Regions from separate parts of the Streptomyces griseiscabiei genome, predicted to be linked through region 2. Evidence: riboswitches for the same ligand, from Rfam matches in the RefSeq annotation. Region 2 holds a riboswitch; the other holds the start of a gene.

Region 1 (4,971 bases), on a different contig from region 2:
ACCGGGGGGTCGCCCGGGTCTTCGGCCCGCAGAAGGGGGCGACACCGGAGCAGGTCGAGGAGCTGTCGGCGGGCCTGGAGAACTGGGCGCGCGTCCTCACCCGTGACCTCGCCCCGCCGAGCACGGACCTCCGCGCCGGCCCGGGGACCGGTGCCTCCGGCGGGCTGGGCGCCGGGCTGGCGGCCCTGGGCGCCCGGCTGCTCCCCCGCTTCGAGGTGCTCCTGGGCCATCTGGACCTCGACGCCCGGCTGGCCCGCGCCGACCTGGTCGTCACGGCCGAGGGCGCCCTCGACCACCAGACGCCCCGCGGCAAGGTCCCCGCCGAGGTGGCCCGCCGCGCCAAGCTGTACGGCCGCCCGGTGCTGGCCCTCGCGGGCACCCTCGGCGAAGGCGCGCACGAGGTGCCGGGTGTCGACGCCTGCACCGGCATCCTGCCCGCCCCGATGGCCCTCGCCGAGGCCCTGGTCCGCGCGAGCGAACTGCTCACCGACGCCACCGAGCGGGCCCTGCGGATGATCGTGCTGGGCGCCCGGGTGACGGCGGGTTCAGCCGCCGCGGATCACCCGCCGGGTCAGACGGCGGGGACGCAACGCCCGTCCTCCGTACGGTAGTTCCACTGGGCGCCGTTGCTCACCAGCTCCTTCACCGCGCCCACGAACCGTTCCACGTGCTCGTCGGGGGTGCCCGCGCCGAAGCTCACCCGGATCGCGTTGAGGGACCGCTCGCCGGGCGCGGCCTCGGGGGCGCCGCACTCGCCCTGCGTCCCCGGGTCGCTGCCGAGCAGGGTGCGCACGAGGGGGTGGGCGCAGAAGAGGCCGTCGCGGACGCCGATGCCGTACTCGGCGGAGAGCGCGGCGGCGAAGTGGGAGCTGTTCCAGCCCTCGACGACGAAGGAGATCACGCCGACACGCGGGGCGTCGTCCCCGAAGAGGGAGAGGATCCGCACCTCGGGCACCTCGGCGAGCCCGGCCCGTACAGCGTCGATCAGATACCGCTCGCGGGCGACCAGCGTGTCGAACCCGGCCTCGGTGAGGGCCTTGCAGGCGGAGGCGATGGAGTAGGCGCCGATGACGTTGGGCGAGCCGGCCTCGTGGCGGGCGGCACTCTCGTGCCACTCGACGTCCACACCGCCGTCCGTGCGCCGGGTCACCTTGCGGGAGGCGCCGCCGCCGGCGAGGTACGGCTCGGCCGCGGTGAGCCAGTCGGCGCGGCCGGCGAGCACGCCCGAGCCGAAGGGCGCGTACAGCTTGTGGCCGGAGAAGGCGACCCAGTCGACGTCCAACTCCTGTACGGAGACGGCGTGGTGGGGCGCCAGCTGGGCCGCGTCGAGCACGATCCGCGCACCGTGCGCGTGCGCGGCGGCGGCCAGCTCACGCACCGGCCAGATCTCCCCGGTGACATTGGAGGCCCCGGTGACGCACACCAGCGCCGGCCCGTACGGGTCGCGCCCCGCGAGCGCCGACTCCAGCGTGGCGACGGCCTGTTCCGGCGTCCGGGGCGCGTCCAGATAGGTCACCCGCGCGTCCCGCCAGGGCAGCAGCGAGGCGTGGTGCTCGGTCTCGAAGACGAAGACCTGGCAGTCGGCGGGGAGGGCGGCGGCGAGGAGGTTCAGCGAGTCGGTGGTCGACCGGGTGAACACCACCTGGTCGCCGTCCCGGCAGTCGAGGAACTCGGCGACGGTCCTCCGGGCGTTCTCGAAGAGGTCCGTCGACAGCTGGGAGAGGTACCCGGCGCCCCGGTGCACGCTCCCGTAGTACGGCGCGTACGCCGCCACGTCGTCCCATACGCGCTGCAGGGCCGGGGCGCTGGCCGCGTAGTCGAGGGCGGCGTAGGTGACCTCGCCACCGGTGACGAGCGGGACGGTGACATCCCGTCCCAGAACGGGCAGCGGGGCACAAACGGACTGGGTGGCGGCAAGGGTGGAGACAGACATGGCGAACTCCCGTGAGGGGCATGCGAAAGCAAGGCATGCGGAGGAAAGAGAGAAAGAGAAAAGGGGTGCGCGGAGGCGGGGCTCGGCGGCCCTATCGCATTCGCTTGCTCACGGAAGACTCCCTCGAAGCCGCGCTTGCCGTAGACCTCGCTGCCTACGGCCCGGTCTTCACCCGGGGCACCCCGCCACGGAAGGAGGGTTGCCGGACAGCCAGCCGGGGCTATGGGCTGTCACTCATGACCTGAACCAGAACGTACGTGAAGTGATCGCCGCGCCGCAACCTGTGTCCGGATCGCGGGATGGGGCGCCTTCCGGAGTGGGGGTGCGGTTCGTGGGCGGGTGCGGGTCCGGTGGGGCTTCTCGCGCAGTTCCCCGCGCCCCTGAAAAGCAGGGGCCTGGTCCTTCAGGGGCGCGGGGAACTGCGCGACCAGCCCCCACCGGACCCGCACCCGACGAACTACCGGTTCGTCGCCGTGACCCACCGCTCAAGAGCCCGCCGCGCCGCCCCGGAGTCGATCGACTCCGCAGCCTTCGCCATGCCATCACGCACCTGCTCCGCCAGCGACGCGGACGTCGGGTCCAACGCCACCAGCGCCGCCGCCGAGTTCAAGAGCACCGCGTCCCGCACGGGCCCCGTCTCCCCGCCCAGCAACCGCCGCGCGACATCCGCGTTGTAGGACGCGTCGGCCCCCCGCAGCGCCTCCACCGGCACCAGCTCCAGCCCGACGTCACGCGGGTCGAAGGCCTCCTCGGTCACCTGGCCGTCCCGGACGACCCAGACCCGCGACGTCGCCGTGGTGGTCAGCTCGTCGAGGCCGTCGTCGCCGCGGAAGACCAGCGAGGAGTTGCCGCGCCCGGCGAAGACACCGGCCATGATGGGCGCCATCCGGGGGTCGGCGACCCCGACCGCCTGGGCCCGCACCTTCGCCGGGTTCGCCAGCGGCCCGAGCGCGTTGAAGACCGTACGGATGCCCAACTGCCCGCGCGCGGCGGCCACATGACGCAGCGCCGGGTGGAACTTCACCGCGAAGCAGAAGGTGATCCCGGCCTCCTCGGCGACCTCGGCGACCCGCTTCGGTGTCAGCTCCAGATTGACGCCCAGCTTCTCCAGCACATCGGAGGCGCCGGACGCCGACGAGGCGGCGCGGTTGCCGTGCTTGACGACCTTCGCGCCCGTACCGGCGACGACGATCGACGACATGGTGGAGATGTTGACCGTCTTGGCGCCGTCCCCGCCCGTACCGACGATGTCGACGGTCCGCCCGGCCACCTCGATCAGATTGGCGTGCTCGTACAGCGCGTCGACGAGACCGGTGATCTCGGCGACCGTCTCCCCCTTGGCCCGCAGCGCCACCACGAACCCGGCGATCTGCGCGTCCGTCGCCTCCCCGCGCATGATCTGGTCCATCGCCCAGAACGTGGCGCCGGCGTCCTGGTCGTGCCCGGACAGCAGCGCGTTCAGCACGGCGGGCCAGGAACGGCCCGCCGCGGTGTCGCCTCCAGCGGGGGTCACAGCGCTCATACGGCCGCTCCTGGGTGTCGTAGACGTGACGTGGAAGAAGGTGAACCCCACCCTATCCAGCCACGAGCACGGCGAAGGGCCCCCGTCCGAAGATCGGACGGGGGCCCTTCGACCGTGGTGTGGCGAAGCGAAGCGATCAGTGGTGGCCGTGGCCGCTCGTGATCTCCTTGTACTCCTCGACGGTCGGCTTGACGATCTGGCTGTCCTCGCCGTAGTAGCCCTTGCTCAGCTTGGCGCGGACCTTCTCCAGGCGGCCGACCTTGCGGGCGACACCGTTCTCGTCGACCGCGGCACCGATCTGGGCCGGCGCGTACTGCTCGTGCGCCGTGAGGGTGTGCAGCTGCTCCTGGCTGAGCGGCTCGTGGACCTCGATGAACTCACCGTGCGGCAGGCGCTTGATGATGCCGGTCTCGCGACCGTGCAGGATCTTGTCCTTGTCCCGGCGCTGCAGGCCGAGGCAGATGCGCTTGGTGACGATGAACGCGAGGACCGGGGCCACGAAGAACGCGATCCGGACGAACCAGGTGATCGAGTTGATCGACAGGTGGAAGTGGGTCGCCCAGAGGTCGTTTCCACCACCGATCAGCAGGACCATGTACCAGGTGATCCACGCGACACCGAAGGCCGTACGGGTCGGCGCGTTGCGCGGGCGGTCCAGGATGTGGTGCTCGCGCTTGTCGCCGGTGACCCAGGACTCGATGAACGGGTAGACCGCGATCGCGACCAGGACCAGCGGGAAGATCACCAGCGGGATGAACACGCCCAGGACGAGCGTGTGGCCCCAGAAGTTGATCTCCCAGCCCGGCATGACACGGATCAGACCCTCGGAGAAGCCCATGTACCAGTCGGGCTGGGCGCCGGTGGAGACCTGGTCCGGGCGGTAGGGGCCCATGGTCCAGATCGGGTTGATCGTGGCGATCGCCGAGATGACCGCGATGACACCGAAGACCAGGAAGAAGAAGCCGCCCGCCTTCGCCATGTACACGGGGAGCAGCGGCATGCCGACGACGTTGTTGTTCGTCTTTCCGGGGCCCGCGAACTGCGTGTGCTTGTGGTAGAAGACCAGGATCAGGTGCGCCACCAGCAGGCCGAGCATGATGCCCGGCAGCAGCAGGATGTGGACCGAGTAGAAGCGGGCCACGAAGTCGCCGCCCGGGAACTCGCCGCCGAAGAGGAAGAACGACAGGTACGTGCCGACGATCGGCACGGACAGGACCGCGCCCTCCATGAAGCGGACACCGGTGCCGGAGAGCAGGTCGTCCGGGAGCGAGTAACCGGTGAAGCCGGTGAACATGCCGAGGACGAACAACAGGAAGCCGAACAGCCAGTTGACCTCACGCGGCTTGCGGAACGCGCCCGTGAAGAACACCCGCATCATGTGCACGAACATGCCGGCGAGGAAGATCAGCGCCGCCCAGTGGTGGATCTGCCGGATCAGCAGACCACCGCGCACCTCGAAGGAGATGTGCATGGTCGAGTTGAACGCCTCGGACATCAGCTGTCCCTGCAGCGGGAC
Region 2 (4,971 bases):
GCCGTCGGCAGGGACAACGCCTCGTGGAGCGCCGCCGCCGTCCCCACCACGTCGTACGGGTTCACCACCACCGAGTCGTCCGCCAGCTCCTCGTACGCCCCGGCCTCCCGCGAGAGGACCAGCGCGCACCCCTCGTCGGAGACGACGGGCATCTCCTTGGCGACGAGGTTCATACCGTCGCGGATGGGGTTGACGAGGGCGACGTCCGCGAGGCGGTACGCCGCCAGGGAGCGGGCGAAGTCGTCCTTCAGATGGAGCAGGACCGGGGTCCACCCCGGTGTCCCGTAGCGGGAGTTGATGTCGTCCGCGACGCGCTGGACCTCGGTCATGTAGTCCCGGTACACCGCGAGGTCCTGCCGCGACGGGTACGCGAGCGCCACGTGCACGACGCGTTCGCGCCAGGAGGGGTGGTCGTCGAGGAGCTGACGGTAGGCGTGCAGTCCGCGCACGATGTTCTTCGACAGTTCCGTGCGGTCGACGCGGACGATCGTGCGGCGCGGGGTGCCGTCCGGGGCCGTACCGATCTGCTCGCGCAGCGCGGCCATGCGGTCGCCGACGTCCGGCCGGTGGGCGCGGGTCCGCAGGAAGTCCGCGTCGGCGCCCAGACCGTGCACGCCGATCCGGGTGCCGGACGGGGCGTCGGGGCCGAGGACGGCGCGGGCGCACTCGGTGAACGCGTCCGCCCACCGCCGGGTGAGGAACGCGGCCCGGTCGGCGCCGAGGATGCCGTCGAGCACCCGCGCGGCGATGTCGTCGGGGAGCATCCGGAAGTAGTCGACGGGCGCCCACGGGGTGTGCGAGAAGTGGCCGATCCGCAGGTCGGGGCGGAGGTCGCGGAGCATCCGCGGGACCAGGGTCAGATGGTAGTCCTGGACGAGGACGGCCGCGCCGTCCGCCGCCTCCTGGGCGAGGGCCTCGGCGAAGGCGCGGTTGTACGTCTCGTACGACGCCCACTGCCGCCGGAACTCCGCGTCGAAGGCGGGCTCCAGCGGGGTCTGGTAGAGCATGTGGTGCACGAACCAGAGCGTGGAGTTGGCGACGCCGTTGTACGCGTCGTGGTGCACGTCGGCGGGGATGTCCAGCATCCGTACGCCCGGCTCGGCGACGCCGCGTCGTACGGCCTCGCGGTCGCCGTCGCCGAGTGCCGAGCACACCCAGACCGCGCCCGACTCCGGGTCGATCGCGGAGAGGCCGGAGACGAGGCCGCCGCCGCCGCGTTTCGCCGTGAGGGCGCCCGTGTCGTCCTGTGCGTAGGTGACGGGGCCGCGGTTGGAGGCGACGAGGATCTGTGCACCGCGTGTTGATGCCATACGGCTCACCCTAGCCAGGGGCTCCGCCGGTCAAACGTTTGATGCGGCCGTATACAGGAGCGCCTGATGGGGGTGGGGTGCCTGTTGAGTGGCGAGTGCGGCCCGGTGGGGGCTGGTCGCGCAGTTCCCCGCGCCCCTAAAAGACCAGGCCCCTGCGGGCCTGAAAAGCGTGGGGCGCAGCCCCTGCTTTTCAGGGGCGCGGGGAACTGCGCGAGAAGCCCCACCGGGCCGCGGCCGCCGACGAACCCGCACCCCCCACCCCCTCACGCCGCCCGGCGCTCCACGTACTCCTCGATCTGGGCCATGGGGGGCCTCTCCTCCAGGTCCACCGAGTACGTGCGCGGCTCGAACCCCTCCCGCCCGCGCTCGAACTGCGTCAGGACGGGACGGATCAGGTGGCCGCGGGCCAGCCGCAGCTGGGCGGTGCGGTAGATCGCCGCGGACATACGGCCCAGCGCCGCCCCGTCCTGGTGCCGGTGCTTGCGGACGCCGACGTCGACCTGGGAGAGCGCGTCGAGGCCGACGAGGTGGAGCGCGTCGACGAGCATGCCCAGCTCGATGCCGTAGCCGACGGGGAAGGGGAGCCGCTCCAGGAGGGAGCGCCGCGCCGCGTACTCGCCGCCGAGGGGCTGGACGAAGCCGGCCAGCTGCGGCCAGTGCATGTTGAGCAGGGGGCGGGCCATGAGCTCGGTCACCCGCCCGCCCTGGCCGGCGGCGGAGCCGAGGGGGCGGTCGTACATCGCCTTGACGAGGTCGACGCCGGGGTCGGTGAGCAGCGGTCCGACGATCCCGGAGACGAAGTCGGAGGAGAACTCCTTGAGGTCGGCGTCGATGAAGCAGACGATGTCGCCGGAGGTGACGAGCAGCGACCGCCACAGCACCTCGCCCTTGCCGGGCACGGCCGGCAGCCGGGGCAGGATCGCGTCGCGGTGCACGACCGTCGCCCCGGCGGCGGCCGCGACCTGGGAGGTCCGGTCGGTCGAGCCGGAGTCGACGACCACGATCTCGTCGACGAGCGGCACCTGCCGCATGAGGTCATGACGGATGATCGCGACGATGTCGCCGACCGTCTCCTCCTCGTTCAGCGCGGGCAGCACGACGCTGACCGTCTGTCCCGTGGCCCGTTTCGCGGCCATGATCTGGTGGAGCGGGCGGTCGGACATGGACCAGGAGCGGGTGCTCAGCCAGCGCTCGACTTCCTTCAGCACAGTGCGCGGCTCCTCTGCGTTCATCTCGCGGTTCGGACGGCTCTCTCAACTGTCCTGGCCTTCGGTTACAGTCTTGGACAACGCTGGTGACCATCGCATGTCGGTGTTCGTCGGCGTATACAACCAAATACCGCTCATCCAGAGGGGCAGAGGGATACGGCCCGATGAAGCCCCGGCAACCCTCCAGCCGGTCTGACCACGTTGTCGTGGTGAGGCTCCCGGCTCGGGAAGGTGCCAAATCCGTCTCACGGCGAAGTGCGTCGTGAGGAAGATGAGGAGAAAGGGCCTCCCCTCCATGGCTGCGCAGACTGCCGCAAACACCACCGAATCCACCGGTTCCCCCGTCTCCACCGGTTCCACGGTAGACCTCGGCCCCGCCGCCGCGCTGAGCTGTCGTGAGTGCGGGCACCGCGTCCCCCTCGGCCCGGTCTTCGCCTGCGAGGAGTGTTTCGGGCCGCTGGAGATCGCGTACGACTACTCCGCGTACGAGACGGAAGCGCTGCGGAAGACGATCGAGTCCGGCCCGGCGAACATCTGGCGGTACGCGCCCCTGCTGCCCGTCCCGGCGGACGTGGCGACCAAGCCGAACATCAACCCCGGCTGGACCCAGCTCGTGAAGGCCGACAACCTGGCCGCCGCGCTCGGTGTCGACACCGGCAAGCTCTTCGTCAAGGACGACTCCGGCAACCCGACGCACTCCTTCAAGGACCGTGTCGTCGCCCAGGCCCTGGAGGCGGCCCGCGCCTTCGGCTTCACCACCCTCTCCTGCTCCTCCACGGGCAACCTGGCCGGTGCCGTCGGCGCCGCCGCAGCCCGCGCCGGTTTCCGGTCCTGTGTGTTCATCCCGCACGACCTGGAGCAGGGCAAGGTCGTCATGGCCGCGGTCTACGGCGGCGAGCTGGTCGGCATCGAGGGCAACTACGACGATGTGAACCGCTTCTGCTCCGAGCTGATCGGCGACCCGGCCGGCGAGGGCTGGGGCTTCGTCAACGTCAACCTGCGGCCGTACTACGCGGAGGGCTCCAAGACCCTCGCGTACGAGATCTGCGAGCAGCTCGGCTGGCGGCTCCCCGACCAGCTGGTGGTGCCCATCGCCTCCGGGTCGCAGCTCACGAAGATCGACAAGGGGCTGCAGGAGCTGATCAGGCTCGGGCTCGTCGAGGACAAGCCGTACAAGATCTTCGGTGCGCAGGCCGAGGGGTGCTCGCCGGTGTCGGTGGCCTTCAAGGCGGGCCACGACGTCGTACGGCCGCAGAAGCCGAACACCATCGCCAAGTCGCTCGCGATCGGCAACCCGGCGGACGGGCCGTATGTGCTGGACATCGCGCGGCGGACCGGCGGTGCCGTGGAGGACGTGACGGACGAGCAGGTCGTCGAGGCGATCAAGCTGCTGGCGCGGACGGAGGGGATCTTCGCGGAGACCGCGGGTGGGGTGACCGTGGGGGTGACGAAGAAGCTGATCGAGGACGGGCTTCTCGACCCCACGCTGACGACCGTGGTGCTCAACACGGGCGACGGTCTGAAGACGCTGGACGCGGTGGCCGGTACCGGGCTGACCGCGACCATTCGGCCCAGCCTGGATTCGTTCCGTGAGGCCGGGCTCGCGTAAGAGTTCCCCGCGCCCCTGACAAGCACATCCTGACCGGAGGTCCCATCGTGAGCGTTTCCGTCCGTATCCCCACCATCCTTCGCACCTACACCGGCGGTCAGGCCGAGGTGAGTGCCGAGGGGGCCACCCTCGCCGAGGTCATCGCCGATCTGGAGAAGAACCACAACGGGATCGCCGCCCGGGTTCTGGACGATCAGGGCAAACTGCGGCGGTTCGTGAATGTGTACGTCAATGACGACGATGTCCGATTCGAGCAGGGGCTGGAGACGGCCACGCCGGACGGTGCCGGTGTGTCGATCATTCCCGCGGTCGCCGGTGGCTGACCGCCGGTCAGTACCGGCCGGTAGTAACCGTCGGTAATATTGATTACCGAGTGTTCATCGAATTGCCCCCTCCGTGAGAGAAGCGGAGGGGGCAATTCTCTATGGTTGAGCACTGTAGAGTTGGGGAACCCGGTCGGATCACCGTAGTGATTGCATGCCGGGCGCATATGTGATCGCGCCGCACGCCCTATATGAAGTAGCCAAAGTGTGCAGGCCATTTGCGCATTTCTTCCCTTTTGTGGGGCCCGACTTGCCCTGAATTCGGACGAATTGTTCGTACATTCCCGACCGGTCGTGTCCAGAATTCTCGTCCGATTGACCTGTTGCAGAGGGCAGTTGGACAGATACATTCGGCCGCGGTCGACGCGTTCCGGCGCACACCCCCAACCGTTGGGGGGTGAGGTCTGACCCGGATCCGCGAAGTGTGGATCTGTGCAAGGGCCAGTAATAGGGGAGTTAGGCATGGCTCAGGGCACCGTCAAGTGGTTCAACGCGGAGAAGGGGTACGGCTTCATCGCGGT

What was found. A riboswitch is a leader RNA that binds a small molecule or an ion and turns the genes downstream of it on or off. The one in region 2 is predicted to bind S-adenosylmethionine.
Region 1: another riboswitch for S-adenosylmethionine. It lies ahead of J8M51_RS16405 (aminotransferase class V-fold PLP-dependent enzyme); the one in region 2 lies ahead of thrC (threonine synthase).

What each region holds. Positions count from the first base shown of each region.
Region 1 covers NZ_JAGJBZ010000001.1:3,755,477-3,760,447, forward strand. Annotated here, with positions in the region: gene J8M51_RS16400 (glycerate kinase family protein) at 1-611, shown strand, start outside; gene J8M51_RS16405 (aminotransferase class V-fold PLP-dependent enzyme) at 572-1,933, opposite strand; SAM riboswitch class IV at 2,060-2,175, opposite strand; gene trpD (anthranilate phosphoribosyltransferase) at 2,391-3,455, opposite strand; gene qcrB (cytochrome bc1 complex cytochrome b subunit) at 3,592-4,971, opposite strand, start outside.
Region 2 covers NZ_JAGJBZ010000004.1:418,105-423,075, forward strand. Annotated here, with positions in the region: gene J8M51_RS41320 (alpha,alpha-trehalose-phosphate synthase (UDP-forming)) at 1-1,310, opposite strand, end outside; gene J8M51_RS41325 (glucosyl-3-phosphoglycerate synthase) at 1,574-2,518, opposite strand; SAM riboswitch class I at 2,650-2,796, shown strand; gene thrC (threonine synthase) at 2,814-4,127, shown strand; gene J8M51_RS41335 (MoaD/ThiS family protein) at 4,175-4,450, shown strand; gene J8M51_RS41340 (cold-shock protein) at 4,913-4,971, shown strand, end outside.